DNA from 4 places in the Frankia sp. BMG5.23 genome. Region 4 is predicted to be linked to each of the others. Evidence: riboswitches for the same ligand, from Rfam matches in the RefSeq annotation. Region 4 holds a riboswitch; each other region holds the start of a gene.
What was found. Region 4 has a riboswitch for cyclic di-AMP ahead of BMG523DRAFT_RS01705 (peptidoglycan-binding protein). Riboswitches for the same ligand answer to the same signal wherever they lie in the genome.
Positions count from the first base shown of each region.

Region 1: another riboswitch for cyclic di-AMP. It lies ahead of BMG523DRAFT_RS04150 (transglycosylase family protein); the one in region 4 lies ahead of BMG523DRAFT_RS01705 (peptidoglycan-binding protein).
Region 2: another riboswitch for cyclic di-AMP. It lies ahead of BMG523DRAFT_RS06225 (C40 family peptidase); the one in region 4 lies ahead of BMG523DRAFT_RS01705 (peptidoglycan-binding protein).
Region 3: another riboswitch for cyclic di-AMP. It lies ahead of BMG523DRAFT_RS14565 (transglycosylase family protein); the one in region 4 lies ahead of BMG523DRAFT_RS01705 (peptidoglycan-binding protein).

Region 1 covers NZ_JDWE01000006.1:1,747-8,948, reverse strand. Annotated here, with positions in the region: gene BMG523DRAFT_RS04165 (hypothetical protein) at 1-697, opposite strand, end outside; gene BMG523DRAFT_RS04160 (adenylosuccinate synthase) at 877-2,160, opposite strand; gene BMG523DRAFT_RS04155 (DUF3151 domain-containing protein) at 2,252-2,686, opposite strand; gene BMG523DRAFT_RS04150 (transglycosylase family protein) at 2,772-3,491, opposite strand; cyclic di-AMP (ydaO/yuaA leader) riboswitch at 3,494-3,683, opposite strand; gene BMG523DRAFT_RS04145 (transglycosylase family protein) at 4,157-4,834, opposite strand; cyclic di-AMP (ydaO/yuaA leader) riboswitch at 4,841-5,075, opposite strand; gene fbaA (class II fructose-bisphosphate aldolase) at 5,981-7,018, opposite strand.
Region 2 covers NZ_JDWE01000008.1:141,450-148,651, reverse strand. Annotated here, with positions in the region: gene BMG523DRAFT_RS06245 (hemerythrin domain-containing protein) at 70-831, opposite strand; gene BMG523DRAFT_RS06240 (PhzF family phenazine biosynthesis protein) at 1,036-1,749, opposite strand; gene corA (magnesium/cobalt transporter CorA) at 1,974-3,233, shown strand; gene BMG523DRAFT_RS06230 (hypothetical protein) at 3,448-3,834, shown strand; cyclic di-AMP (ydaO/yuaA leader) riboswitch at 4,186-4,352, shown strand; gene BMG523DRAFT_RS06225 (C40 family peptidase) at 4,358-5,464, shown strand; gene BMG523DRAFT_RS06220 (PHB depolymerase family esterase) at 5,984-6,586, opposite strand; gene BMG523DRAFT_RS06215 (type 1 glutamine amidotransferase) at 6,768-7,202, opposite strand, start outside.
Region 3 covers NZ_JDWE01000031.1:29,295-36,496, forward strand. Annotated here, with positions in the region: partial or broken gene BMG523DRAFT_RS14545 (hypothetical protein) at 1-257, opposite strand, end outside; gene BMG523DRAFT_RS14550 (PP2C family serine/threonine-protein phosphatase) at 303-1,418, opposite strand; gene BMG523DRAFT_RS14555 (hypothetical protein) at 1,843-2,166, opposite strand; gene rlmB (23S rRNA (guanosine(2251)-2'-O)-methyltransferase RlmB) at 2,409-3,500, shown strand; gene BMG523DRAFT_RS14565 (transglycosylase family protein) at 3,706-4,086, opposite strand; cyclic di-AMP (ydaO/yuaA leader) riboswitch at 4,089-4,264, opposite strand; gene BMG523DRAFT_RS14570 (peptide deformylase) at 4,762-6,411, opposite strand.
Region 4 covers NZ_JDWE01000002.1:145,750-152,951, forward strand. Annotated here, with positions in the region: gene BMG523DRAFT_RS01695 (alpha/beta hydrolase) at 549-1,094, shown strand; cyclic di-AMP (ydaO/yuaA leader) riboswitch at 1,636-1,834, shown strand; gene BMG523DRAFT_RS01705 (peptidoglycan-binding protein) at 2,326-3,075, shown strand; gene BMG523DRAFT_RS01710 (AfsR/SARP family transcriptional regulator) at 3,333-4,169, shown strand; gene BMG523DRAFT_RS26125 (lasso RiPP family leader peptide-containing protein) at 4,363-4,473, shown strand; gene BMG523DRAFT_RS01715 (asparagine synthase-related protein) at 4,485-6,326, shown strand; gene BMG523DRAFT_RS01720 (lasso peptide biosynthesis PqqD family chaperone) at 6,349-6,666, shown strand; gene BMG523DRAFT_RS01725 (lasso peptide biosynthesis B2 protein) at 6,663-7,202, shown strand, end outside.

The sequences.
Region 1 (7,202 bases), on a different contig from region 4:
GGCCGAGCACGGTCAGCGGGGCGGGATCGTCGCGGCCTTCGAAGGCGCGCCCACCCGGTTCGACGAACAGGTGCAGCGACCGCCCCGCAGCCGGGAAGTTCTCGCAGCGCCAGTACAGCAGCGGCCACGCCTGCAGCCGTTCCCGCCGTCCCGGCCAACGCCGGCGGCGACCGGGGTCAACGGCCGCCTCACCCGCGTCCGCCCGGTCCGCCCGATCCGCCCGGTCCGCCCGATCCGCCGGGTCGGCCCGGGCCGCCGGGTCCGTGACCGCCCGTGTCGCCCGTGTCGCCCCGCCCTCGCTCAGGTCCAGCGCGGGCAGCGGCCGCCCGGCACGGTACCGCGCCGGCGCGCGGTGCGGCGCGGTGCGGGTCGCCCGCACCGTGACCGGTGGTACCAGGTGTTCGGCCGCGCAGAAGTCCAGGAAGTCACGGATCTGGGCGTCGACGTGACTGGCGACGGCCGCGGCGCGTTCGAGCCGCTGTGCCTCGGCCCGCTTCGAGCTCCGGATGGCGTGGCTGCCCCGCAGCAGCACGTCGGTCAGGGTCTGCGGCAGAGCCTCGCCGGTGGGGGAGAACCCGACCGGCCAGGCGTCGGAGTCGGTCGGGTGCAGGTAACCGCGTCTCACGGCTGGTGGCCAACGGGCCGGTTGCGGGGCTTCGGCCGGTTCCGGCAGCGACAGCGGTGTCCGCCCGGGGATGGAAGGATCGTCATCCGACGGCCGGGACCTGACAACGGCCACCGCCACCACCCCCGGACGTCATTGCTTTGCGTGACCGCCTAAGCGTCGACGGTAATGCTTCCGGGTGCAACCGGAACCGACCGGATCTCGGCCCGCGCCGGGCGGGATCAGATCAGGTCCGTTCCGGACCAGTCGTTTCAGACCAGGTCATTGATGACGAGCGTCTGGTCCCGCCCGGGACCGACGCCGACCGCCGACACCGGGGCGCCGGAGAACTCCTCCAACGCCCTGATGTAGTCCTTCGCGGCGCCGGGCAGGTCGGCGAACGACCGGACGTCGGAGATGTCCTCGTGCCAGCCGGGCAGGTCGGTGTAGATCGGCTTGGCGTGGTGGAACTCGGTCTGGGTCATGGGCATCTCGTCAACCCGTTCGCCGCCGAGGTCGTAGCCGACGCAGATGGGCACCCGGTCGAAGCCCGACAGGACGTCCAGTTTGGTGAGGAAAAGGTCGGTCAGGCCGTTGACCCGCACCGCGTAGCGGGCGATTACGGCGTCGAACCAGCCGGTGCGCCGCGCCCGGCCGGTCGTCACGCCGAACTCCCCGCCGATGCGGCGCAGCTCCTCTCCGACCTTGTCGTCCAGTTCGGTGGGGAAGGGGCCGGCGCCGACCCGGGTCGTGTAGGCCTTGATGATGCCGATCACCCGACTGATCCTCGTCGGGCCGATGCCGGCGCCGGTGGCCGCGTAGCCGGCGGTCGGGTTCGATGACGTGACGAACGGGTAGGTGCCGTGGTCGACGTCGAGGAGGGTGCCCTGGGAGCCTTCGAGCAGCACGACCTTGCCCGCGCGCAGCGCCCGGTCGAGGATCAGACCGGTGTCGGCGATGTGGGGTTGCAGGCGTTTCGCGTAGTCGGCGTACTCCTCGACCACCTCGTCGAGCTCGATCCGGCGCCGGTTGTAGACCTTGGCCAGGACCTGGTTCTTCTCCCGTAGCACCAGTTCGAGCTTCTTGTGGAAGATGCCCGGGTCGAGGAGATCCTGCACTCTGATGCCCGTACGGGCAACCTTGTCGCCGTAGGTGGGACCGATGCCGCGACCGGTGGTACCGATCCGCGCCTTGCCCAGGTAACGCTCGATGACCCGGTCCAGCGCCCGGTGATGGGGCATGATCAGATGGGCGTTCGCGCTGATCAGGAGCCGGGAGACGTCGATGCCGCGGGCGGTGAGCCCGTCCATCTCGGCCAGCAGCACGCCCGGGTCGATGACGACCCCGTTGCCGATCACGGGAACGCAGTCGGCCCGCAGCATGCCACTGGGAATCAGGTGGAGCGCGTAACTCTCCGCCCCGATGACCACGGTGTGGCCGGCGTTGTTGCCACCCTGGTACCGGACGACGTAATCGACGGCGCCGCCCAGGAGGTCGGTCGCCTTTCCTTTTCCCTCGTCGCCCCACTGGGCACCGATGAGGACAAGAGCAGGCACCGGGCGAGGTTACTAGGGATGGCGGGGTCGTGGGGCCGGCTGCGGCATCCTCGCTGGTCTCCACCACCGACGCGGCCTGATGAACTCACTGTCAGGTGAAGCCGAGCTCACTGGCAGCGACGGAATCGCTGTCGGCCAGGAACGTCCGGCAGCGGGTGGCCTCCTCGGCCTCCCCGATGGCCGCGGCCGCCCGACCGAGAGCGGCGAGCGAACGCAGGAACCCGCGGTTGGGTTCGTGTGACCAGGGGATCGGCCCGTTGCCCTTCCAGCCCGAGCGGCGCAGGGCGTCGAGGCCGCGGTGATAGCCCGTGCGGGCGTAGGCATAGGCCTCGACGGGTCGTCCGCCGGTGAGCGCGAGCTCGGCGAGCGCGGCCCAAGGCACGCTGAACGCGGGCAGCCGGGCGGCGACGGCATCCGGCGGATCACCGGCGACCAGCGCATCGGTCGCGGCCGCGTCGGAGGGCAGGAGCGTCGGCGGCGGACCGGAGAGCAGGTTGGGCTTTCCCGAGGTGGACGGCGTCGTCATGAGTGCATCCTGCCCGACGACCGGCCGCACACGTCATGGAGGTCACCCCGGACGCGCTTGCCCTGCGCGCACGGTGACCGGTCGGTCAGGCCCTGACGCTGACGTTCCACAGATTCTGGCCGACGACCCCGGGTTGACCGTCGCTCACCCGGGTGAGGTACGAGTACAGCGCGGCGATGCCCTGCGACTGCGGTCCGAACTTGCCGTCGACGGTGAGTACGAAGCCCTTCTGACGCATCCTGTCCTGCCAGACGAAGGCGTCCGGGCGAACGTCGTCGCTGAGGGACGCGTCGAGGACCGTGCCCCTGAACGAGCCGTCCCCCATCTCCCGGCGGGCCCGGTCCAGCGTCATGGGGGGTTCCACCGGGGTGATGGCCTGCTGGATGACGTCACCGGAGCCGCCCGGGACACTGGCCGGGCCGTTGTTGGTCAGGCCCATCTTGACCGAGCAGGACGGCCATGGCTGCCAGCCCCGCTGGTTGTAGAGCTTCGCGGCCGCCTCGTCCTGCGTGGCGGGCGATGCCTGGTACGGGCGGCCGGAGTACCCGAGCCCGTGCCAGGTCTGGTCGTCGAACTGGTAGGCACCGGAGAAGCCGTTGCCGGTGTTGACCGCGTAGTTGCCGCCGGACTCGCATTGGCGGAGCTTGGCGAAGTCGTCGGAGGTGGCCGCGCCCGCCGGAGCCGCGGTGACCGCGAGGCCGCTGCCGACGATGGCCGTGACCGCGCCGGTGGTGCGCAGGATGCGACCGGCGGGCGATGGGGCCTGCGGTGCTCGATGTCTGCCGCCACGACGCCCAGAGGGCATGTCAGTCCAATCCCGTCGCCTGCGGGGTGAGCTGTCGGGTGCGGGCTGGGATGGCCCGGCCGGAGGATCCGACCCCGGGTGGGAACCGCTCTCCACCATGGGCCGGGACGCACCGGCTTTACCCCAAGGACGCCGCTTGCGGCGCCCGAAATGTGGGTCCCCCACTCCTGCCCGCTGCGGTCGATGTTCGTTCCGGCCGCTCGTACGGGGGCAGGACTCGGCGTCCGTCCGGGCGGCCTCGCCGACGAGGCGAGTGAGCGGCACTCTAGCGAGAACCGCTCATGGAGCGCAAACCGGGGTGGTCCGGAGTAACCAGTGAGGATCGCGCGAATCGTGCCACTTCCATACAGGTTCCGCAGGTGGCTCGCTGGTCCTGCTGTTCCTCGTCGGCCTTGCCGAAGATCGGCTCTGCCGAAGATCGGCCCTGCCGGAGGCCGGTCAGGGTGCGGTCCTGGTGATGCTGGTGGTGGGTTGTACGGGCCGGCCCGTACGGGCCGTCAACCGGAGATCGTCCGGAGACAGGTCGGGCCAGCCCGTCGTCGAGGTGAGATCCCCTGACCGGTGTCGCCGGGGTGGGATGTCCGGTTCCCGCGGCGGTCGTCCCTCCGCCACGGGGGCGGAGCGAATGGATCAGCTGATGGAGCTGATGGGGCTGATGGGGAGGATCAGCGGAAGGTGGCCCGCCAGGTCGCCGGGCCGACGATGCCGTCGACGGCGAGTCCCTTGGCGGCCTGCAGGGCGCGGGCGACTGCGGCGGAGCGTGGTCCGTAGCGGCCGTCGATCGTGATCGGATAGCCCAGATGGTTGACGCGGGCCTGCCAGGCCCGCACGTCGTCACGTACCTGCCTGGCCAGTGCGGTCGTCAGGTTACGGGTGAATACGGGGGTGCTCATGGAGATGGGGCTGACCGTCAGCTCGCGGCGTTCCGTCGTGCGCGAGGCCTGGCCCGAGGAGCTCGACGAGCCGCCCGCGAGCTGGTCGGCGCCCATCCCGCGGCCACAGGCCGGCCACTGGCCGAAGCCGGACCGTCGGGCGAGCTTGAGCGCGGCCTCGTCCTGGACGGCCGGGGAAGCCTGGTGCGGCAGACCGCCGTAGCCGAGGCTGTGCCAAGTGCTGGCGGAGAACTGGTAAGCGCCGTAGTACGCGTTGCCGGTGTTGGTCGTGTAGTCACCGCCGGACTCGCACTGCCGCAGGCCCGTCCAGGTGGTGGCCGCATCGGCCGGCTGGCTGAGCGCGAAGGTGCCGCCCACCGCCGCCGCGAGTACTGGTGCGACCACGAGGGCCCGGGCCCGGCTGCGGGTACCGGCGCGGCATTGTCGGCCACTGATACGTGCGTCGGACATGTCTTGTGGTCCTTCCCCACGCCTGCGAGGTGAGCTGTCGGATTCGGGCTGGGAACTGCCCGGCCGTGCCAGGGATCCCTGGAGACGGAAGCCGCACCGGAAATACCTTTCCGGGTGGTCGTCGCACATGGCTTCACCCCGAGAGCATCGAATCCTTTCGATACTCGGAGATGGGTCCCCCGTTCCTGCCGCCCGGTTCGAGAAATCGTCGGCCAGGGGCAGGATTCGGCGTGCCGCCCGACGAATGCCCGACGTTGTTGCCGGGCACGGCGAAAACCATAACCACGCCGCCCGGCGAGTCGCCAAGCATTGAATAGGGTGCGTGAAAAAGAGCACACTCGGCGCGCCTGCTTGAGTAGGAACTGGCGGCCTGGTATCGCGCGTGCGCGCCCGCTCATCAACCTGGCGGTACGGCGTGCGGAGGCATTTGTGCTCGGCCGATCACCCTGTTTGCCGATGGTCGACGATGAGCGGAGAGTCCCACATCAGGCCAGATGCGTGACATGTCGACAAAGGCGTGACGGCCCTGCTACGAGATCGACGCGAGTGATCGGCCTGATACTACGCTTCGTCCATTGAAGCCTGTTTTTGTGAGAAAAACAACGGAAATCGGGCGGTAACTTGCGGCGTTGTGATTTTTGCACACGGCGGATTCAATCGGACACCGACTGTGAAAAGCGCCCGTCGGATCACCACAGTGGGCGAAGGGGTTCCCTGGGGGTGGGGCGGTAGGTGAACGGTTACCGAAGGTCCGGTGCGTGTCCGCTCATTTGGCCGAAACCTGCTGGTTGCCGGCGGGGGCGGCGTTACGCGAGGAGCGGGATGCCGCGCCCGCTAAACAGTGGTCCCCCAGCCGTCGGAGCGACCGGGGGACCGCGCGGGCCGGCATAGTACGGGAAATCGGCGGGTCGTGCATCGGACCGGGGCGGGTCGGATGTCCGCCGCGTGCCGGTCGTTCCGTCCGCCGGAAATGATGGAGAGGGTCGGACCGAGGGGTCCGGAGAATGTCCTCGGACGAGCGGCGGCGGTTGCTCGGTTGCCCGTTCGCGGCCGGCGGCTATCTGTCCGCTTGTCCGCCGGCCGGCGGACAAGCGGCCGGTATCCGACGAACCGATCCCGCCAGCCGGCGTGCGCTCCTGGGCCCGACTATGCCCGCCCGAGGCTGGTGCCGGCGGAACGGAGGTCCTCACACGCCTGGGCGACGCGGGCCGCCATGCTGCTCTCCGCGAGCTTTCCGTAGGTACGCGGGTCGTACGCCTTCTTCACGCCGACCTCACCGTCCACCTTGAGAACGCCGTCATAGTTTTTGAACACGTGGTCCACGATGGGGCGGGTGAATGCGTACTGGGTGTCCGTGTCCACGTTCATCTTGACCACCCCGTAGTCGAGGGTCTCGCGGATTTCGGTGAGAGCCGACCCGCTACCGCCGTGAAAGACGAGGTTGAACGGCTTCGCGCCGGCTGGCAGCCCGAGCTTCCTGGCGACGTACTCCTGTCCTTCGTGCAGAATCGTCGGGCGTAGCTTGACGTTTCCGGGCTTGTACACACCGTGCACGTTGCCGAAGGTGGCGGCGAGCAGGTAGCGCCCCTTCGCGCCGGTGCCGAGCACCTCGGCCGTCCGCCACATGTCCTCCGGCGTCGTGTAGAGCTTCTCGTCGATCGCGCCGACGACGCCGTCCTCCTCGCCGCCGACGACCCCGATCTCGACCTCGAGAACGATCTTCGCGGCGGCGGCGTCCGCGAGTAGTTCTTCGGCGATCTTGAGGTTCTCCTCGAGGGGGACCGCCGAGCCGTCCCACATGTGCGACTGGAAGAGCGGCTCGCGTCCCTGGGCCACCCGATTCTTCGAGATCGCGATCAAGGGGCGGATGTAGGTGTCAAGCTTGTCGGCCGGGCAGTGGTCGGTGTGCAGGGCGATGTTGACCGGATACGCCTTCGCGACGTGGTGGGCGAACTCGGCCAGTGCCTCCGCGCCGAGGACCATGTTCTTCACCGTCGAGCCGGACAGGTACTCGGCACCGCCGGTGGACACCTGCACGATGCCGTCACTGCCGGCTTCGGTGAAGCCCCGCAGCGCGGCGTTCAGGGACTGCGACGAGGTCACGTTGATCGCGGGGTAGGCGAAGGACTGGGCCTTCGCCCGGTCGAGCATCTCGGCATATACGTCTGGCGTGGCGATGGGCATCGGTGGGGCTCCTTACGAACCTGTAGGGGCGCCGATCAGCCATGCACCCGCGGTGCAGGGCAGCCGGATCGGGCCGAAGCCCGCCGTGGACTCCTGATGGGCGAAGGGTATGACGCCTTGCCCCGTCCCGGGGTCGGATGCGGCTGACGTCGCCGGCGCGGTGCGGATCCGCGCGATGTGGTCC
Region 2 (7,202 bases), on a different contig from region 4:
GGGCTCCGGAAGACCGGGCTCAGGAAGACATGGTGGGCCTACGGAAACGACGGCAGTCGCAAGGACGGATCAATGAGCGGCGATGTGGCCACCAGTGACGTTGTGGCTACCAGCGGTGGTGTCGCCCTGCGCGCCTTCCTTCCCTGACGGGGTCTCACCCGCAGCCGGCGCCGTGGGACGGCCCAGCAGGTACCAGCCCCACAGCCCGGCGGGCACCGGGGCCCGCCTCGGCGCGCCGGGCACCTCCCGGGCGTCCATCACGTCGAGCAGGTGATCCCAGTAGCCCGTCAGGCGGGCCGCCAGGCTTCCACCGAACAGCCTGCTGTGCAGAAGGTGCGGATGCGGTCGGGTCGGAGCGTGGCGCATCGCGTCGGAGAAGCGGTCGAGGAGATCCCGGCGCTCGTCGTCGGACAGCTCGGCCATCAGCTCACGCAGAAGTTCGTCCTCCAGCGTCGCATGTTCGACCATCAACGCGGCCAGATCCCGGCGCAGGTTCGCGACCGGCTCCGCGGGCCGGTTGAGGTCCCCCTGGACGTACTGTTCAATGCCGCGCATCACCGAGGAGCAGCGCCGCGCCAAGCGGCCCAGGTCCGCCACCCGCGCCCGGCCGCCCACGACCCGGCGGGCCATCTCCGGGTAGACCACCGACTCCATCGCGCTCAGGTGCGCGGAGACGGCGGCCACGGCCGCGTCGCTGGCGCGCAGCGCCTGCCGCGGGTCGGTCGACGGACCATCCACGTCACCGTGGGCACCGACGTCGCGCGAGAGCTCGATCAGACGGACGGCATCCTGATGCGCGGCCTCCACCAAGGTCACCAACGTCTCGGCCATGACCACCTCGCAGCCCATGGGCGGATACCCAGCGGAGAGCTACCGGGATCCAAAGCTACGCCTATCCGACCCGGTCCGCATCTCGGCAGCCACCACGCAGCCGTAACCCGGTACCCACAAAGGGTGCCAGTCGCCTCGCTCGGCACCTACACTCTCAGGCTTGGTCCCCCTGGTGTCCGGCCGTGGCCGCGCCGAACGGCACCGTCACCGGGCGAGGAACTCGTCGAGATCGGCGAGGAACCTCGTCTCGTCCTCGACCACCAGGCCGCCGACATCGGCGTGGCCGGGCGGACCCGGCTGCGCGAGCACAATCGAACCGGCGCCGTGCCGGATGGTGAGCCGCCGCCCGAGCATCGCGGCCAGTCGCATGGAAGCCGACCCGCAGGCCTCGTCCTCGGTGACGCCGTGCCTGCTGGCGAAGGCCCGGGCCCGCACGACCCCGCCCGGCTCATCCTCCCACGCCCAGAGCTGGGTCAGGTCCTCGGCGGGTGGACGGGGCAGGTCGAGCGCGTCGACCTGGCCCGGGTCCGCGAGCATCTCATGCCACCAGCAGGGCACGGCGGCCAGGGCGCCGCGGACCCAGACCCGGCCCTGCTCCTGCCAGCTGACCGCCTCGCCGCCGGCCGGGCGGAGGATCTCCGGATGGCCACCGAGCAGCCGACCCAACAGCCAGGCCGACCCCACCAAGGCGTGCCCCGCCATGGGCAGCTCCCCGGTGGGCGTAAAGGTGGCCAGCTCCGCCAACTCCGGGTCGTCGACGAAGACCGTGGCGGGGCAGCCCAGTCGGCGCGCGACGACGGACCGCTCCCGCGCGTCGGGCAGCAGCTTCGCGGCATCCAGCACCACGGCGAGCAGGCTGCCGCCGGCGCCCGTCTCGTCGGCGAACACCCGAAGCGTGCGTACCTCGATCCCGATCACTCGATCCTCCCTGTGACGTATCCCATGCGCCGGACGTGTATCTCACCCTTCGTGCCACACCACGCCGGCACAGTTGCCAGGCATCCGCGTCCACGGTGAAGCCCGGATCGCCTCCGGACGGCCGGCACCGACTTGTCACCATGAAGGTTCACCAGCGGGGAAGGGCGTGGGAGATGCCGACAGGTGGACCTGGACATGGATCGGCGGCAGGGAAGAAGGCAGTGATGCGGGACGACGCGGTGCCGGGCGAAAGGGTACGCGACGAGACGGTACGCGAGACCCGGGGACGCGACGTTGATGGCGCGCGCCCGGACGGCGGCGACCACGGCAGCCAGCATCCCGTTCGGGAGGTGCTGGGGGACGCCCTGGAGCAGGCGTCGGCCAACGCCCATAAGCTCGCCGGCGCGCTGACCCGTCCGGTCTCCCTGGTCCGGGTGGGTCGCAAACGACGCGGGGCGCCCCGCTCCGAGCTACCGCGGACACCGGACGGGCGCGTCATGGCCTGCGGCGTGTACAGCCATGGCCGGCGGGTCACCATGGACATCGACCAGGCCGACGCGCTGCGGTTGGCGCGGTCCGAACGCAACGGGTTCGCCTGGCTCGGCCTGTTCGAGCCGAGCTACGAGCAGCTCACCGCGATCGCCGAGGAGTACAGGCTGGACAAGCTCGCGGTGGAGGACGCGGTCACCGGCCACCAGCGCCCCAAGCTCGAGCAATACGAGAACCACCTGTTCATGGTGCTCAAGACGACCAGTTACGTGGAGCACACCCAGGTAACGGGCACCTCCGAGGTAGTCACCACCGGCGAAATCATGATCTTCCTCGGCGAGGACTTCGTCGTGACCGTGCGGCACGGCAGGCACGGGGAGATGACGAAGCTGCGCGGCCGGCTGGAGGCCAACCCGGAGATGCTCCGGCACGGCCCGACGGCCGTGCTGCACGCCATCTGCGACAGCATTGTGGACGACTACGTCCGCACCGTGGAAAGCATCCAGGCCGACGTCGACCAGATCGAGACGGGCGTCTTCCACCGGGATCAGAAGCCGTCGACGGAAAGCGCCTACCAGATGAAACGCGAGCTTCTGGAGCTCAAGCACGCGGTGCTGCCGCTCGCGGGCCCGTTGCGTACCCTCACCATGGACGCCCCCACGATGGTCGACGTGGCGATGCGCCGTTACTTCCGGGACGTCGCCGACCACCTCGAGCAGGTCAGCGAGCGAATAGCTCACTTCGACGAGCTGCTTTCCTCCGTGCTCCAGGCGACGCTGACGCAGGTGACGATCGCGCAGAACGAGGACATGCGACGGATCAGTGCCTGGGTGGCGATCGGCGCCGTCCCGACCGCCGTCGCCGGGATCTACGGCATGAACTTCGACCACATGCCGGAGCTTCGTCAGACGTGGGGCTACCCGGCCGTCCTGGCCGTCATTACGACGATCTGTCTGTTTCTCTACCGTGCGTTCAAGCGCAACGGCTGGCTCTGACACCGACCTGCATGCTATGCGCGCATAGACCACGACAATGACGGCAGATCCATAGTCCCTTTTTACTATAAGTTGGCTGACGCGACGTATCCGTACGATGGGTTACCCCTGGCCCGCCACGTCGGTTACCGTTACCAACCGTGTCGGAGCAACCGGGTCTCGCGCCAGCCGCTCGGCGCGGTCCCCGCCGACCCCCCACCCCTCGGGGGACTCCATGACCTCGCCTGACCCCAAGAGTCGTAAAACGGCCATCCTGCCCGATCGGGGCGATCTCATCGCGGAGCTCGCCGGCCGGCTGGAGGCCCTCGACGCGCTCCTCAACCGGCTGGAGGATGCCGAGCGGCAGGCCGCCGACGCCAGCGAGCATCTCATCCGGACCCGCCGGTGGCAGGAGGACACGGTCCGGACCATCCAGGAGGAGCGGGCTCGGATGCGCCAGCGCCAGCACGCCCTCGACGAGCTCGCCGACCACGCCCGCGCCGCGGTCGAGGCGCTGGCGCACCACCGCTCGCTGCCCCGTGAGGTCCACGAGCTCGCGGTCGAGCTCCAAGTGCTCGATGCGGCGGGATTCCTCACCCGCCGCGGCTCCCGGTCCCGCTGAGGGGGGTGCACACCCGGCCTCACCCGTCGACTACTTTAAGTAGTCAAAATCGCCCACGGGCCGCGGGAGGGCTACCCGCCCGCCCGCCTCTCACCCGGACCGGCCGCCGCCGCGGACCCCACACGCAACGAAAAACCAGCAGGACAAACGGGGCGCGAAGGGCCTTAGGGCCGCCCGGTCAGCCCGGCCGACCGCGCGGGCCGCCGACGCCGCGCGACGGGAACTTCAACGCGCACTCGCTGTAGTTGGGAAGGACTAGTGTTTACCCACCCCATCCAAGTGGACTAGTCTCACGCCGACGTCACGACAACACCGGGCCGAACGCCGAGTCCTGCCCCCGGCCCCGGTGTCCCCTCCGAGTCGTCATCAGGGGCAGGAGCGGGGGACCCACCTCCACCGGCCGGCGCCGATCCGCGGTGTCGACCTAGGGGTGAAGCTCGACGCGTGAAGGTCACGCGAGAGCCGGGCAGCCCAGCCCGAACCCGACAGCTCACTTCGCAGGCGCACGGGAAGGAATACACCGTTGTCCGCGCAAAGCGTGCAGCTCGACGAAGAAACGCGAGGCGCCGGTCGCGGCCGTCACCGCGCACCCTCCGCGCCCCCGGCCGCCCGCAGCCGGGCCCGGGCCCGCGCCTTCGCCGCCGTGACCACCGGGACCGTCGCGGTCTCCGGAGTGGCTCTCGCCGGCTGCGCCACCGACATCAACGCCGACGCCGCGAAGGACGAGCAGCCGAACACCGCTCCGATCACCCTCGCCGCGCAGATCGGCTCCCAGGCCGCCCTGGGGGGCAGCATCGCCGCCGCGGCGGTCAGCACCCACGGCTCCACCTCCCTGCTCGGCTCGACGGGCGGTGTCGACGCCCCGCCCCTGGCCGGCAAGGTTCAGGTCGGTCTCCGGGTGACCAACCCCGACGTGAGCGTCAGCGCGGACCAGCCGATCGACATCGGCTTCTCGCTCTACAACGAGCAGACCCACGAACCGCTGGCGAACCAGCTGGTCAAGGTGCAGGTGAAGCTCCCCACCGGGTGGGCCACCTTCAAGCACCTTTACACCAACGCCCAGGGCTACGCCTCCTACACGGCCCGGGTGCTCACCACCACGAATGTCACCGCGGTCTTCGACGGCACGGACGCCCTGCAGTCCGCCCGCTCGGCGAACGACGCCACCCTGCGCGTACGGCCGGCGCCCACCCCCCGGCTCGTCCGCAACGCCGCCTGGTCGGATCTCCTCACGACAGGGGACGCCGCGGACCAGGCGTCGGTTCCGGTCCCGTCGAGCTCCCTCGGGGAGAAGGCCGTCTACCTGGCCTCCCTGCAGGCCGGCAAGCCCTACGTCTACGGTGCGGAGGGCCCGAGCTCGTTCGACTGCTCCGGCCTCATCCAGTACATCTTCAAGCAGCTCGGCAGGAGCGTGCCGCGGACGACCGACGCCCAGTTCGCCGCCGCCACCCGGGTGTCGCAGTACAACAAACAGCCCGGCGACCTGATCTTCTTCGGGACACCCGGGAACATTTACCACGTCGGCATCTACGCGGGCGACGGCATGATGTGGGCGGCGCCGCACACCGGCGACGTCGTGTCGCTCAAGAAGATCTATACCACCTCCTACTACGTCGGTCGGATCCTCTAGCGGCCGGTCGGAGCCGGCGCACCGCCCTCATGCCGACGCAACGGCTCACCCGGCTCCGGTGGATCGCCTTCGCGGCTGGGGCGCGGACCACACGAGCCCTGCCAGTCCACGAGCGGCCGGCTACCGAGCCCCTCTCCAGGCGCCGACCCGAAGCCGTGGAAGCCGGACCCGGGACTCCCACCCACCGGCGAAGCCGCGGACAGACCAGCAAGCGGGCCCTGTCACCGCCCGACAACCCGCCTATGTGGTTCCTTTCCAGCTCTCCGGACGGGCCCTCCTTCCGGTGGGACGGACGTCAGATCTCCCCCCCATCTGACGTCCGTCCGGCCGGAAGGCCCCCGATTCCGCCGGCCTTCCCTCGGATTCCCCCCCCATCCGCACGGGAAGGCCGGCGGGCCTCGGGCCCCGGCCGACCAGGTCCGCCGATGCCGCTACCCCCCTCCCGGCGGCATCGGCGGACTTCAGCCCTCGGTCTCTGCCCGGTGCGGAAACCGCCCGGCCCGCTCGCGGGCGCCGCGGTCAGGCCCCCAGCCGGTGACCAGACGAGAACTTCCACAGGGTCTCGCTGACCTTCCGGTCCCAGGAGGCCTCCGGGGCCCGGCCCTCCGGGACACGGTCCTGGCAGGTCGGCCCGGGCTCCGGGTCGAACTGCCCGACGACGCCGACCGCGGCGAACTCCGGCTTACCCGGGGCGCAGGCGGCGGTCAGGGCCAGCCGGGCACCCTCGCCGATCCCCCACACGTAGACCCGGTTCGGATCCACCTTGGTCCGTTTCGTGGAGACGAAGCGGACCACGTCGCGCAGATAGCGCACGTCGGCCCCCTCGGGTCCGTCGATCCGCCACGTGCCGCCCACGGCTTCCGGGAAGGCCACCGCGAAGTCGCGGGAGTTCGCGAGCTTGCCGGCGTCACTCTGCCGGTCAAGTGACTTCGCGTCCGCGTTGTCGTCGTGCAGGATCAACACCAGCGGAAGCGGGTTGGCGGGATCGGACGGGGCCTGGACGAGCAGCTCGCGGCCCGCCGACGCGTAGTCGCCGGGCAGGCTGACCCGCTGGGTCTTCGGGCGGTCACGGGTCCCGAGGTAGCCCCAGACGACCACGATCACGACACCGACGATGAGCACGGTTCTCTTGTTTTTGCCCCACCATCCGGCGAGGGGATTCGACACCACGGTCCAACCGAACCACACCGCTGGCCGGGAAACGCCGCAAACCTGGCAGCAGATGACGACAAGACCGGGGTCAGACCGGGGCCTGTCCGCCTTGTCCCCCCACTTGTCCCCCCAAAAAAAGCCAGGGGAGGCGTCAGGTGACGGCCAACGCGCGGCGCCGGGCCTGGCGCAGCACCTCCACCTCGCGGGGCGCGTCCAACGGCGGCAGCGGACCATGGACCCAGCTCAGCAGGAGATCGGCGAGGGCGGGATTCTGCGCGAGCACCGGCCCGTGCAGGTAGGTGCCGATGACCCGGCCATCCACGATGCCGTCCGTTCCGCCGTCACCGTCACCGATCCCGAGCCGGACCGTACCGAGCGGGATGCCGCTCGCGCCGGGCAACCGCCTCGTCCGCCCGGCGTGATTCTCATACCCGTACAGGGTGGGCAGGCCGAGCCGTGCGTCCGGTTCCACCACGATGTCCCCGACCGCACGCGCCGGCGGCGCGTCCGACGGGCCGAAGGAGCGACGGGTCTCCACGTCGACGAGATTCAGCCCCTCGTGGATCTCCCCACCGGATGGGAAGGT
Region 3 (7,202 bases), on a different contig from region 4:
CGACGCGCCTCCAGACCCCGTAGCACCGCGGCCGCGAGTTCCGCCTGGTCGGTGTAGTGGGCGACCGGGTCGTTGATCCGGCTCCACTGGGTCTCATCGTCCGTCCAAACCGCTCGGACCAGCGCCTTTGACGTCACCCGGCCGTCGACGACGAGGCTGACCCGCGCCGCCAGCGCCTCGGTTCCCAGCGCGCGGGCGGGCACCTGGACATTCAAATGGTAGTCGCGCGACTCGATTCCCCACGCGCCGGTACGGTACCGGAAGGTACTCGTTCTGGTAGACCTCCGCGGCGAAGGCGCTCATCAGTCCTCCACCCGGGCGGCCACCACCGTGATGTTGTCGTGTCCCCCGGAGTTGATGGCGAAGTCGACGAGGTGGCGGGCGACGTCGATGGCCTCGCAGTGGGGTGGGAGCTGGTTGACGAGCGCGGCCATCACGTCTGGCCGGGACGCGTAGTTCCACAGCCCGTCGCTGCAAACCAGTACCGTGGCCGGCGCCTCGATCGGGAACATCTCGGTGTGCGGCGCGACGTCCTCGACGTCGCCGCCCAGCCAGCGGGTGAGGGTGTGCGCCCGCCGGTGCGTCTCGGCCTCGTTGGCCGGGATGAGCCCCGCGCGCGCGGCCTCGGCCGCCCAGGTGTCGTCGGCGGTCAGCCGCTCGCACCAGCGCGGACCGAGCAGGTAGACCCGGCTGTCGCCGACCCAGCCGACTGTGACCATGCCCGGCCCGTCCGGGGTCGGCGGGGTGACGATGGCCGCGGCGAACGTGCACGACGGCGCCATCCGCCCCTCGGCCGCGCTGAGTTGGGCGATGGTCGCCTGGGCCGCGTCGACGGCGGCGTGCAGCGCGGCCTCGGCGTCCTCCGGGGAGAACCCGCCGACAACCGCGCGGGGCGATGTTCGCGGCTTCTTGTAGTCGGCATACGACGGTTCGAGGATGTCGAGCATCTCCTCGGCCCGGCTGACGCCGCGCGACGGGCGGGTGCCGTGGTGGACGGGGCGCCCCGGGCCGTGGGCACGCACCGCATCCGCGAGGACGGCCATGGCCGCGGCCGCCGCGGCGGCCGAGGCCTGCCCGGAGCCCGGAGTGGTCGATACGCCGTCACACACCACCGCGATCAGCGTGCCGTACACGACGGCCAGGCCCATGGCGTCCTCGTTGGTGGTGTGCCGGACGCCGCGGTCGCACACGCCGGCGAGCTGGCCGAGGTCGACCTCGCTGTGGTCGGCGTCGCCGTGGCCGGGGTGCGGACCCTCCAGCCCGTGACCACAGACCTCGCAGTACCGGTCGTCGGCATACACCGGTGCCGCGCACACCGGGCAGCGACCCAGGTCGTCGTCGAGTTCGAACGGCCCGCTCCCGGTGATCTGGTAGGCGACCGTGGGGGCGTCGTCATGCGGGTTGAGGTCCACCGTCATGCCGCCGGGAGAAATCGGACGCGGCCGGAAACAGCCGGGAGAACGCATGCGGGCGGTGTGCGCAGAGCCATGTGCTGGGTGCCTCCTGCCCCTGACGATCGGGTCGTCGATGCTCGCCGTGGCCGTCTCGGGACACCGACGGCGCGCGCCCGATGATCGACCGAAGTGGTCGCACTCGTCGAGCTGGTCATCACACATTCATGGAGATGTATTCTCCCAGCTTCCCCCACGGCACGTCGAGGGTGTAAATCGCCGTGCCGGCGACCTGATCCGACGCGCCCGCCATCGTCGGCGGGCGACTCTAAAAGAGCGTAAAGGCCGGGGGTGGATGGTGGCAGGGCCCCCGCATCCCGGGGAACCCCGGGCCTGCCGATCGGCGTGGTCACGCGGCCGCCGCTCATGACCCGCACCTCCGCTCGCGTCGTCACGTCGTCTCCCCGGGTCCGCCTGGGCCGCCGGGCCGGGAGGTGGCGCTCAACGTTCTATGCCGGGCATTCTCCAGGAATGTCACCGCCGCGGCGGTGACACCGCCAGGTCGGGGAGCACACCCGCCGAACGCCCGCGACGGCGTGCCGCGCGGCCCGGCAGCCGTGACGAGCGCGGTACCGTAGGCCTCCACTCCGCCGAGCATGGTGAGACTGGCATCGAGATCGTCGATGTTGATCAGGTGGCTCCCCGCCTTCGCCATGGGGCACCAGCGGTCTTCGGCCCGCGACCACCCGGCGGCGGGTGGAAGAACGATGCGCACCTGACCCTCCTGACGCCGGTGAGGAGCGGCCGGACCACATCAGGTCGGGCCGTGGGCCTGCCGGCCCTCAGGATAGGGCGCCGGGTCCCCGGAAACGGCCATGTCGAGGTATGCCCATGGCAGAGCTCCTCCGCCGAGTTCCCGCCGAGCTCTCGCCGAGCGCGCCCCGACACGCCGGTGTCGTCCGCCGTATACCGTGGTCACATGGTCATTCCCCGGGCGTGTACTGGTCGGTGGTCCTGATGGCCGGCGCCGCTCGCCGGGACAGCGGGATCGCCCGCGGCGGTCAGGGCGGTCGGGCCGCCAAGGCCGGTTCCCACCGCAAGGGGGCCTCCACGGGCAGCGGCGGTCACGGCCGCAAGGCGCTGGAGGGCCGTGGGGCCACTCCGCCCGCGCAGCTGCGCCCCGGCCATCCCGCCCAGCGTCGTGCGGCGGCGGCTGCGGCGGCCCGTTCCGCCTCGGCCGGAGCCGAGCGGGGTCGAGCGGCCGCCGGCCGGCGCGGGGATGGTGGCCGCGCCGTCGCAGCTGCGGCCACCACCGGGCCGAGCGCCGTGGGGGGTTCCGCGGGGGCCGGGCGCCCACGGCGGACCGAGGGCGACGAGCTGGTGGTCGGGCGCAACGCGGTGGTCGAGGCGCTGCGGGCCGGGGTACCGTCGTCGACCCTTTTCATCGCCGGCGGGCTGGACTTCGACGAGCGGCTCGCCGACGCCCGCCGGCTCGCCGGGCGGGCCGGGATCGCCGTGGCCGACGTCGGCCGCACGGATCTCGACCGGATGTGTGGCACCGCTCCGCATCAGGGTCTCGCCCTCGTGGTACCGCCGTTCCGGTATGCCCATCCGGATGATCTCCTCGCCCGCGCGCGCTCGTCCCCTCCGGGTCTGCTGGTGGCGTTGGACGGGGTCACCGATCCTCGCAACCTCGGGGCCGTGGTGCGCTCGGCCGCCGCCTTCGGTGCCCACGGCGTCGTCGTTCCGGAGCGTAGGGCCGCCGGCGTGACCGCCGCGGCCTGGAAGACCTCGGCGGGGGCTGCCGCCCGGCTGCCGGTGGCGCGCGCCACCAACCTCGCCCGCACGCTCGTCTCCTACGCGGCGGGCGGCCAGTTCGTTGTCGGTCTGGCCGCGGACAGTGAAGTGAGCATCGACGAGCTCACGATGGCGACCGACCCCCTCGTCCTGGTGATCGGTTCCGAGGGACGCGGGTTGTCCAGGCTGGTCGAGCAGCGCTGCGACGTGAGGGTCCGGATCCCCATGGCGGGTGCGGTGGAGTCCCTCAACGCGGGGGTGGCCGCCGGGATCACGCTGGCCGAGATCGCCCGCCGCCGTCGGATCGGCTGAGCCGGCCGATCGGTGGGTCCGCCGGGTCTCCGCCGGGCGGGGCCGCGGAAGTTGAGCTGGCCGACGTCGCCGTGACCGGGAAACCGTGACCGGGAAACGTAGCGCGCAGCCCCGTGTCCCGGACGGGACACGGGGCTGCTGACCGCGCGCCGATCAGTACCGGCCGGGCGCGGACGGTGAAGGCTGGCGCGGGAAGTCGGGCAGCTCAGATCTTGTGACCCCAGCACGGCTTCGAGGCGTACCAGGGGCTCGTCCCCTGCTGGGCGTACAGGATGCGGGCGCGCTGCCACTGCTCGGCGACGCTGGCGTGCTGCGGCAGACCCTTGCCGCCGACCCCGTGCCAGGTGCTGGGCAGAAACTGGAACAACCCGCCGGCGCCGATGGAGTTGACCGCGCGGGGGTTCCCCCCGGACTCACAAGGGATCACCTTGGAGAGGAAGTGGTCGGCGTTCGTCGACGCGCTGGCCGGTTGGGACAGCGCGAGGCCACCGCCGATCGAGGCCGCGAGAGTGGTGGCGGCGATCAAGGCCCGGGAACCGAGCCTGATGCGGTTGAGACCACGAGCGAGCGAACGAGCGTTGGACATTGAGTTGCCCTTCCCCACGCCTGCGAGGTGAGCTGTCGGGTTCGGGCTGGGAATGCCCGGCCGCGCATCGCGGCTTCACCCCGAGGACGTCTTTTATCGGCGCCCGGAATTGGTTCCCCCGCTCCTGCCAAAGGTTTGATTCTCGTCGAGCGGGGGCAGGATTCGGCGTGCCGCCCGACGCATGCCATCAGGTGACGGCACGGCAACGAACATAGCTGAGAGTGACCCGGGAAAAACAAGAGTACGTGAGGATGCACACAGTGCACCCCACTTACTTGTCCCGATCTTTTTAATGGTGTTTCGCGCCCGCGTGCGCGCCCGATCCTAGAGGTTGTTCAGTGGGCTGAAAATCCCCAGTTCGTGGCTGGGTCGTCACGCTGACGGTAAACAATACGCGATGCGTGGGGAATCTGTTCCGCCGCGTGGCGATCGAGCCTCCACTACCCGCTGCCGGCAGTCTCTAACCAGGTTCCGAAAAAATCTGTGTCGACGTTCCGGCGGACCCGCACCTATCGCCTGCTTTCCGGACTATACGGCACGAGGGAACCATGTCATATGTCGGATCTAACAGTCCGTGTCGGACACCCGGTCCCGGCGCTGCGCCGTCGGCACGTCGGCACGTGGGCACGTCGGCATGCCGACGTGCCGCCCGCGGGGCGGGTGCGTTCGGGTTGGTCAGCGGTTGTAGGACCAGGCCGAGCCGGTACCCCGGTACTGCTCCACCGGGATCGGTGTGGTTCCGGCCCGCATCCGATCCGTGTAGAGCTGACCGTGCAGGTGATCGATCTCGTGAGCGACGAGCCGCGCCAGCCCCTGCCGATAGACGGTGATGTGCCGGTTGCCATCGATATCGGTGTGTTCGACGTGCAGCTCCAGCGGCCGGGGGACGAGGCCACGGACGTCGAAGAAGCTCAGGCAGCCCTCGTACTGCTCGTCGGTCTCTCGGGAGGTCTCGATGACGCTGGGGTTGAGCAGCGTGAGCGTGTCGCCGCCCGCGGTACGCACGATCGCCGCGGCGCGGTTGATGCCGACCTGCGGCGCGGCGATGCCCAGGCCCTTGCCGAAGGTGTGCAGGGCGGACACCCGTTCGAGGGCGGAGGACAGTTCGGCGACGACCCGGCGCGCGTCTTCGGCCTCGTTGGGCAGAGCGAACGGGCGGGCCGGCTGCCGCAGGATCGCCTCACCCTCCTGCACGATGCCGACGGCCGCCATCTGATCGCTGGGACGTGTTCCGGTCTCCGTGGCCGGATCACGTTCCGGCACGGTGGCCCGGAAGTTCCATTCCAGCCGGTAGCGGGCGTGCAGCGGCGGCTCGGTGGTCGACCAGGTGAAGATCCGCCGGTCGCCGGAGTCGGTGCGGGCGACTGCGGTCCGCAACGGGAAGGCATCGGCGGTCATCGACGTCTCCATGCCCCAGACCACGGGATCCAGCTCGGCCGGAAAGTCCAGCCGCACCGAGAGGAAACTCGTCGGTACCCGCACGGCACGCTGGAACCACGGCCCCCACTTCTCCCTGCTTACCTGGTAGCTGTAGTTGATCCACGCCGATTCGCCGGGATAGAGCGGAAATCGTCCTCGGCTGTTCTCGAAGAGCAGCCAGACCTCCTTGAGCGCGTCCCAGTCGGTCTTGACCTGCCAGGCCATCTGCTCGCCGCCACAGTGCGCGCTGAGCTGGAGGTCCTCCCAGCGCAGCGGATCGGATCGGTACAACCGCGCGGAGCGTTCCGGATCTCCCGGGAACCGGTCGACCGATATCCGCATCAGATACCGGGTTACCGGTTCGCTGCCGGCGTTGAGAAGACGTCTTCGCTGGTGGGCGACGTACATGCTGTCGTCGTAGCGGAGTTCGGCCCGGTCCTCCTCGACGACCAGGCCCCCCGGTCCGGGGGGGAGCCGGCCCGGGCTCTCGGCGACGACGGGGCCGGGGGCCGGGGCCGGGTCGACGGAGGGGGTCGCGACGTGGGCTACCGGCGTCGGGCCGGATCCGGCCGGAACCGTTGGCGGCCCGGGCGGCTCGCGCACGTCCCGTGCCGCCTCCCACGGCCGTGCGGCCAGGTGGAAATAACTGCCCGGGATGCGCAGCGCGTCGGTGATGCGTTCGATCAGGGAGAGCCGGGCGATGTGGTCCTCGCCCTGCATGATCCGGCTGACCCTGCTCTGGCTGAGCCCTTCCACCGGAGATGCGATGCGATTCTGGCTGGCACCGTCGTACTTCTTCATCAGCCGGAACACCGTGCGGAAGTCCCGCGTCGCGCACGCCGCCCGGAAGTCCTCCCGGGCCAGCAGCCTGGGCGATACCCGGTAAGGTCCAGATTCGTACGACATCGAAACGGCCTTCCATGTCGGTACGGTCGGTGAAGGCCGGAGTGAAATCGGGCGATCAGTCCTCCGTCAGTCGACACATCAGGATAACGACGCCATGTCAAACGGGCACAGATGTCCGGCTGAATGCTCGACTGTCGGGTATCCGATAGCGCGGGATCGGCGGTTTCCCCGATCTTTCCGGGTTTTTGTGGTAAGGCGGATGTCGTGTCTGACTCCTTGCGGACAGCGACGGCTGCTGGTGGCGTGCTGTCGCCGCCGGCCGGGGTGACAGGAGGCGCACCCGCCGCCTGGAAAGAGCTCGTTCCACCCAAGGAACTAGGTCTTCGTCCCGTGGCGATCCGGGCTGCCCTAGCGGCGCGATCCGGGCCTGATGCCCACCGATGCCGCCTCGCTCCTCGATGTCCGACGGCCCGTCGCGGCGGACAACTGTGGAGGGTTAGGCACGGTTTGGCGGCCGTAAACCGGTTCGCCTCCCAATATCTTCGCTTTCGGCCATCTATTCGCGATCTTCGGCGTTTCGCGCCGGGACATCCTCGGCCAAGGCCGTGCGGATGCGACCGCCGAGACGGCCGGGTAGTTCGGTCAACGGGGTCCAGCGGTAGTCAGGGAGCGACCCAACCACAACTGATCAACCAGATGTGGGGGGTCAAGTTTCCGAGACTCGTGGCCCATACGAGAAAGGCATGCCTGACTGACGTTTCCGGATCCCGGTCGCCTGCGTCAGTCTTGGTGGCAGGCCGGTCCCGCCCCGCGTCGAGCCGCGACCTCCGCCGGGCGGGGCCGGCGTGATG
Region 4 (7,202 bases):
TGCGCGGCACATGATGCGCGGCACATGATGCGCGGCCTCGGTCACGACCGGTGGCTACGGTTACGTATCCTCGGGCGGACATGGGGTGAAACACCTGAGTAACAATATTGACCATGTTGACAGGTAGCCGTCGGATAGGCAAAATATGGTCATGTTCTCCTCGGTGGGTCGGATGACCCCCCTGGTCGTCCGTGGCCACATTGACTTCCTGCGAGCGGCCTCGTCCGGTTGTCCGACCCGGCCGCTTCACGTGCTTTACTAGCCTCCTCGGATTTCCCTCGCTCTCGGTGTTCTCCCTGGCGTTCTCCTGATTCACGGTCACTCGATAGGTCTGTCCGTAGATCGTCATCGCCTGCGTGGACGCCAGCCGCCTCGGTATCGATGTCCGGTCAGTACCGGGTACATCTCTGGACGGTTTCCGATCGGAGCATGCTGTGTCGTCCATGGTTTCGTCGTCATACTTTCATCCGCGCCCCCGTGGATATGTGGGGGGGCCGGGAACCCGTTACTGGCCCAGTGGTGATCCCACCCACTCGAGAAGAGCCAGTGTGGTCCTTCTTCCCGGTCGTGGAGAATCCGCCGAACATTTCGAGGGCCTAGCTTTCCGGCTCGCGCTCGACGGCTATCAGGTGACGTTTCTCGACCATGGGAGAGACACCGTCCTCGCCCTTGGTGAGGCGCGTGCCCCCGATGGTCCGTTCGTCCTGCTGGGTTCGGACAGCGGGGCCCTGCGGGCGTTGGTCGGCGCCGGTTCGCCAGCGGTCCGGCCGGATGCCCTCGTGTTGCTCGACCTGCCGCTGGTGTACCGGAAGATCGCGGGCGAGGATCCGGGACAACCGATCCCACGGTCGCTTCCCGACCTGCCGATCCTGTTGCTCCATGCCGAGCGCGACGAGGTCAGCCCGCTTGCGCTGGCGCGCATGATGACGCGGACCGCGCGCCGGGCCCGGCTGGCGTCGCTGCCCGGGGGGCATGGCGTGCTCGCCGGCCCCGGCCGGCGTGCGGTCGGCGCGCACATCCTGCTGTTCCTCGAGAATCTCCGTGTCTCGCGGCTGGCCCCACGGCAACGGCAGCGGGACCGGTCGGTCGACTGATCTCGCCCGGTGCCGGGCGCGCCCGCGTGCCGGTCCGATCGGGGTGTGCCTTCGCGGGAGGCCCAACCGCTCAGCAGGTGTTTCCTCGGCGGGTGCCGGCGCGAATCACGCGAATCCGCGGGTCAGTCGTCCGTCCCGTACCGCATCGTCCGTTTTTCAACGGCGCAGGCTTCGAGCCGCAGGCTCGAAGCCTGCGCCGTTCGCGTTTGCGTACCCGTCCGCACGCCACCCGACCCCCGGGCCAGGCTTCCCGCTTGCCGTGGTTGCCGTGGTTGCCGGGGTTGGGTTGCCGGACGGCCGGGCGGTCCCGGTGACTACCGGACCTCGTGGCCACCGGTCCCCGTCTCGACAGACCGGCCATATCGCCAAGATCCGGTCGTGACGGGTGATCTGCGTCGCTACCGGTAGCTGCTATTGATGTCCGAGAGTTGCGGCATCGCAGCGTTATGCACGCATCGTGACCAACATGCGCCCAGATTCGGCACAACTCGTACTTGTCACTACGGTCTGTAGTTCGCTACGGTTGCGGGGTATCAACAGCTCCGGGCCGACGCCGAGTTCTGTCCACGGTCCGCAGCTCCCTCCGAGAGATCTTGGGCAGAAGCGGGGGAACCACGTTCCTCCGGGTGGCTCGTTGCGGGCCACCCTTGGGGTTAAGCCGTTACGCGCACGCCGCGGAAACGGCCGGGCTTCCCGGCCCGAACCCGACAGCTAACCTCGCAGGCGTACGGGAAGGACTCGACGTTGCCTGTGTTTCAGGAACGCTCGGCTCCGGTCTTCTGGACCGTGACGCCGTTCGGCGCGACCCGCGGTGCGTCCCCGCCATACGGGGCGCCGTTCTCGCCCTGACGTCTTCGCGAGAACGTGCCATCCGGTCGGTGCCCGTACCGGCCGATCGCGCTGACGCGCCATACCACCAGCTCGGCTGAAAGCCACCCGGCCTCGTCGTCTGTGGTCGGCTGACCCCTGCCGTCCACCGGGCCCGCCAGGCCTGGAACGGAATGACCACGGCCGCCTGCCGTGCTGTTCAGCCCATCGACCCCGGGATCCCCAGGGCGCGTCGATCGGTCGTCCCCGGTCGTCCCCGGACGGCCTCTCGGCGCACCGGCAGACCGGCACTGGGTGCTGCCCTTCTCCAGCGCGGTCGTCTCCGCTCGCCCTCCTTCGAGCGGCATCCCTCCCCTCGATCACCCGTCTGTGTTCGACGACACCGAAATGAGATGTCAAAGAAATGGCCAAGGGAAAGCATCGGAAACGTTCCACCCGGACCCGGGGCGCCGTTGTCGCCGCCGTCGGTGTGATCGGCGCCGGCGCCGGCATGTTCGCCACCGCGAGCCCGGCCAGGGCCGCCACCACGGTCCCCGATGTGACGATCGCCAGCGCGGCCGCGAACGCGGGACTGCCCGGCTGCCGCGGCGTTCCGCTGGCCACCTGGGTCGCGGTGGCTCTTGCGGAGTCCGGCGGCAACCCCTACGCCCACGCCACCTACGGCGAGGACTCGCGCGGCCTGTGGCAGATCAACATGCGGGCCCACGCCGGCTGGGTGGGTAACCGCAACCTCTACGACCCGGCCGTCAACGCCTGGGCGGCGAAGAAGGTCTGTGAAGGCCAGGGCATCACCGCCTGGAGCGCCTACACCAACGGCCTGCACTACCGCTACCTGGCCCGGGGACAGGCGGCGGCGGCGGCCGTCTCGCGCGGCGTGCGGTTCACGAACATCTCCTACTCCTCGCTGGCTGCCCCGGTGCGTGCGGCCGTGGTGGCACCCGCGGCCCGCTACCCGTCGCTGGCCGTCGGCCTCGGGTTCCGCCTCGACGTCCACCAGATCCAGAAGAGGCTCGCCAGCCTTGGCTACCCGATCAGCGTGGATGGGAAGTTCGGGTACCAGACCAACCACATGGTCAAGGACTTCCAGCTGAAGCACGGTCTGGTGGTTGACGGGATCGTCGGACCGCAGACGCGGGCGAAGCTCGGGATCTGACTCTGATCGAGGCCCGCCGACCGGGCTCCGCTGCCGCCGGCCGGTGTTCCCGACCCGCCCGAGGGCGCTGCTCGATATCCGCACGCACCGGATGACTACCCGGGGTGAGGTGGGGGTATTCAGCCACCGGGCCAGCACCCGGCCGGGAGCACCGGGTCGGGAGACGGCACCGGCCCGGGCGGGACCAGCCGGCCCGCACGGGACCAGCCGGCCCGCACGGGAAAACCGAAACGGGGGCCCGATCGATGAGAGCCACGATGCTCGACGACTACCTACCTGAGGCGAGTCCGAACGCATCCTCCGTGACCGGGGCCGGTCTCCTGTTCGCGGTCCTGGGGCCGCTGGAGGTGCGGCGATCCTCGGGCGAGCAGGTCCGCATCGACCAGCGCAAGAAGCGCATACTGCTGCTGACCCTGCTGCTGCACGCCGGCCAGTGGGTGAGTGTGGACGGGATGCGGCTCGCGCTCTGGCAGGATGCCCCGCCGCGCTCCGCCGGGGGCAACATCAAGACTTATCTCTCGGAGCTGCGGCACACCCTCCGGCCGCCCCTGGACACGTCCGGAGCCGGGGGGAACGGCCCCGGGCGCATCGAGAGCCGGCCGGGGGAGTACCGCCTGGTCGTCGCGTCCGGTGAGATCGACGCTAAGCGGTTCGAATCGGCCGCCGAGCAGGGCCGCGCCGCCGTGCGCGCCGGCTCGCCGGAACGCGCCGCCGGGTTTTTCGAAGGCGCCCTCGCGCTGTGGCGGGGGGACGCCTTCGACGAGCTCCCGGCGGAGATCGCGGGCGCGGAGGTCCTCCGGCTGGAGGAGGCTCGCTGGGCGGTGTGCGAGGACCTGATCGACGCCCGCCTGGCCCTCGGCGAGTACGACCGGGTGCTGCCGACCCTGCGGGCGCTCACGGTCGAACATCCGACCCGGGAACGTCTCTGGGCCCAGCTGATCCTTGCGTTGGAACACACCGGCCGGCGGGCCGAGGCACTGGCCGAGTACCAGACGGTCTACCGGCGGCTGGTGACCGAACTCGGGATCGAGCCCGGTGTCGAACTGCGGCGTGCCCATCAGCATGTACTGAATCCGGACTCGTGGGTCACCTGATGCCACGGCCGTGCCGGCCGAGTCGTGCGCCGGAAGTCAGCTGAACCGCCAGTGAACCCGGCGGGGGAATTTCAACCATACGGGCTGGACCAGCCGGCCGGCGCCCGGGCCACGCGCGCGGCGCCGCCGTGTATCGCCACCGGGGCGCACGCCACCGGGGCGAGGGCGCGCGGAAACCGCTGAGGAGAAGACGATGAAGGCTATCTACCTCCCCCCGCGACTGGAAGATGCCGGCAGCTTCGCCGCAGTGACGAACGGCCGCTGGGGCTGGGGGCGTGACTACTCCTGGCGGCGTTTTGCGTGACGGCGGCCGGGGTGGCGGTGGTCCCGATTCCGTCCTGCTGGTTTCTGGTGCTGGCCGACCGTGATCCCGTCGTGCGTCCGCCGGGGGCTCGTCGCATGCTGCGGTATGCCTCCGGGCGGCCGTGGATCGTCGGCAACTGGCCGGACGATGCCATGGTCAGTGCCGTCGCCGGGCGCTCGCGGCTGGCCCTGATCGGGTGTGCCGCGACCAACGCGCGACAGCTCCTGCGGCTGCTTCTCTCGGCCCGTGACGTGCACGCTCTCGACCTCGCGCGCGCCGTGGCCGGCGACTACCACGTGATCGCCGAAATCGACAGCCACCGTCGCGTCCAGGGCAGCCCGACGGGAACCCGGCGGGTCTTCACCGCCCGGTTGGGCAGCCACCTGGTCGCCGCCGACCGCGCCGACGTGCTTGCCCGGCTCACGGGCGCCCCGCTGAACCGGACGGCGCTGGCTTTGTCGCTGCTCGACCCGTCACCGCCCCATCCGCTCGATGACCTGGTGCTCTGGGAGTCGATCGACGCGCTGCCCCCGGATCACTACCTTCTCGTCGGCCCTGACGAGAAGGCCACCGTCCTGCGGTGGTGGCGTCGACCGGCACCGGTGCGGTCCCGCACGGAGGGGGCGCCGACCCTGCGGGCGGCTCTCGCCGAGGCCGTGGCGGCGCGGGTCGCCGGCGGCGGGACAGTGAGCTGTGATCTGTCGGGCGGACTGAGCTCCACCTCGGTGTGCTGCCTGGCCGCGCGCGGCCCCGCCGACGTGGTCGCGCTCACCGGGATCGCCCCCGATCCCGGTGACGACGACGCCGCGCGGGCCGCGGCCACGCTCCCTGGCGTCACGCGCGAGATCCTGCCCGCCGCCGGGCTTCCCCTCGTTTACGACGGCATCGCCGACGCCGACGAACCGCTCGACCGGCCGTTCGTCGGCATCGGCGACCGGGCGAAGCTGCGCGCGGGTCTTGACCGGGTCGCGCTGTACGGGCCGCGGGTGCACCTCACCGGGTTCGGTGGTGACGAGGTCGCCTACGGCTGTCCCGCCTACCTCCCCCGGTTGTTGCGCCGCCGGCCCCGGCGGGCGCTGCACGACCTGCGCGGACACCGAGCGCAGGAGGGCTGGCCGTGGATGGCGTGCCTGCGAATGATGCGCCCGCGCGGCTACCGGGACTGCCTCGCCGACATGGCCGATGCGCTCGACCAGGCCCGCCGTGCCACGGTCGGCCACGCGCGCCGTCCGGCCGGTTCCGGCCGATCCCACCCGGGCGTCCTGGCCTCGCTCGACTGGGCCTTTCCGCCTGTGGTCCCGGGTTGGCTCACGCCGACGGCCCTCGACTTGCTGGCCGGAGCGTTCGCGGAGGCCGTCCGGCGCGCCCGGCCGCTGGCCGAGACCCGGGACGGCCACGCCGATCTCTTCGCCATCCGCGCTGGCGCGGCGGTGTTCCGGTTGTTCGACCAGCTCGCCGATCCGGTCGGCCCGCCGCTCGCCGCACCCTTCCTCGACGAGCGGGTGGTCCGGGCGGTGCTGGCGGTGCGGCCCGAAGAGCGCACCGGTCCGTGGGAGTACAAACCGCTACTGCAGGAGGCCATGCGCCGGCTGGTGCCGCAGGAATGCCTGCGCCGCGAGACCAAGGCGGATACCGCCGCCGAGGAGGATCAGGGCCTGCGCACCAGCCAGGACGTCCTGGTGAAGCTGTGCGATGACAGCCCGTTGGCCGATCTCGGCCTGATCGAGTCGGACGCGCTGCGCCAGGCGTGCCGATCTTCGTCCGTACCTGGTCATCGCCACCAGGCGCTGCGACCGACGTTCGCGGCGGACGCGTGGCTGCGGGTGCTCGCGAGCCGGCGGGGCCCTGACTGAGCTACCGGAGGAGTGAGTGATCATGGTGACGCTGCGGCCTGACGTGGTGCGGGCGCCGACCCAGTACGGAGCGGTGCTCCTCCATATCGACAACGGCCGATACTGGACCCTCAACCCCTCGGGTGACCTGGTGCTGCGGATCCTGCTCGACGGCGGTGACACGGCAGCCGCCGTCCGCGGGCTGTGTGAGACCAGCGAGGTTGACCCGGAGACGGCGCGCCGCGACGTGGAGGGTCTGCTCGCCCAACTCGCGGACGTGGGCCTCATCGAGGCCGAGCCCGAGTCCCGATGGTCACCCGAGACCGAGGCGGTCTGCGATCCCCGGACGCGGGCCCGGTGACCGCGCCGATGGTGGTCGAGCGGCCGGAGGCGAAACCGTCCCTCGCTCGTCGGCTCGGCGCGCTGGTCGCCGTGGGGATCGCGCGGGTGCTCGCGACCCAGTCGCCGGCCCGCATCTGCCGGGTGCTCACGGGGGTGGGCGCGGGCGCCCGCCCGGCCGACTATGGCACCGCGCTCGCCGCCCGGCAGGCGGTGACAGCCGTGAGCCTCACCTGCCGCGGCGCGCGGGGCTGTGTTCCCCGCTCGATAGCGACCGCCCTGCTGTGCCGGTTGACCGGAACGTTCCCGACGTGGCGTGTGGGGGTGCGCACCATCGCGCCGTTCGCCGCGCACGCGTGGGTCGAGGCGGACGGAGTGATCGTCGGGGAGTCGATGCCGGCAGGCTACCTGCGGCCGCTGCTCAGCGTCGGTCCGGGAACGGTAACCGGGCCGCGTCGCGTGGGCTGGCTCCGTCGCGTGGGCGGGCTCCGTGGGAGTGGCGGGCTCCGTGGGAGTGGCGGGCTTCGGGGAAGGGGCGTGCCTCGTGACGAGGGCGTA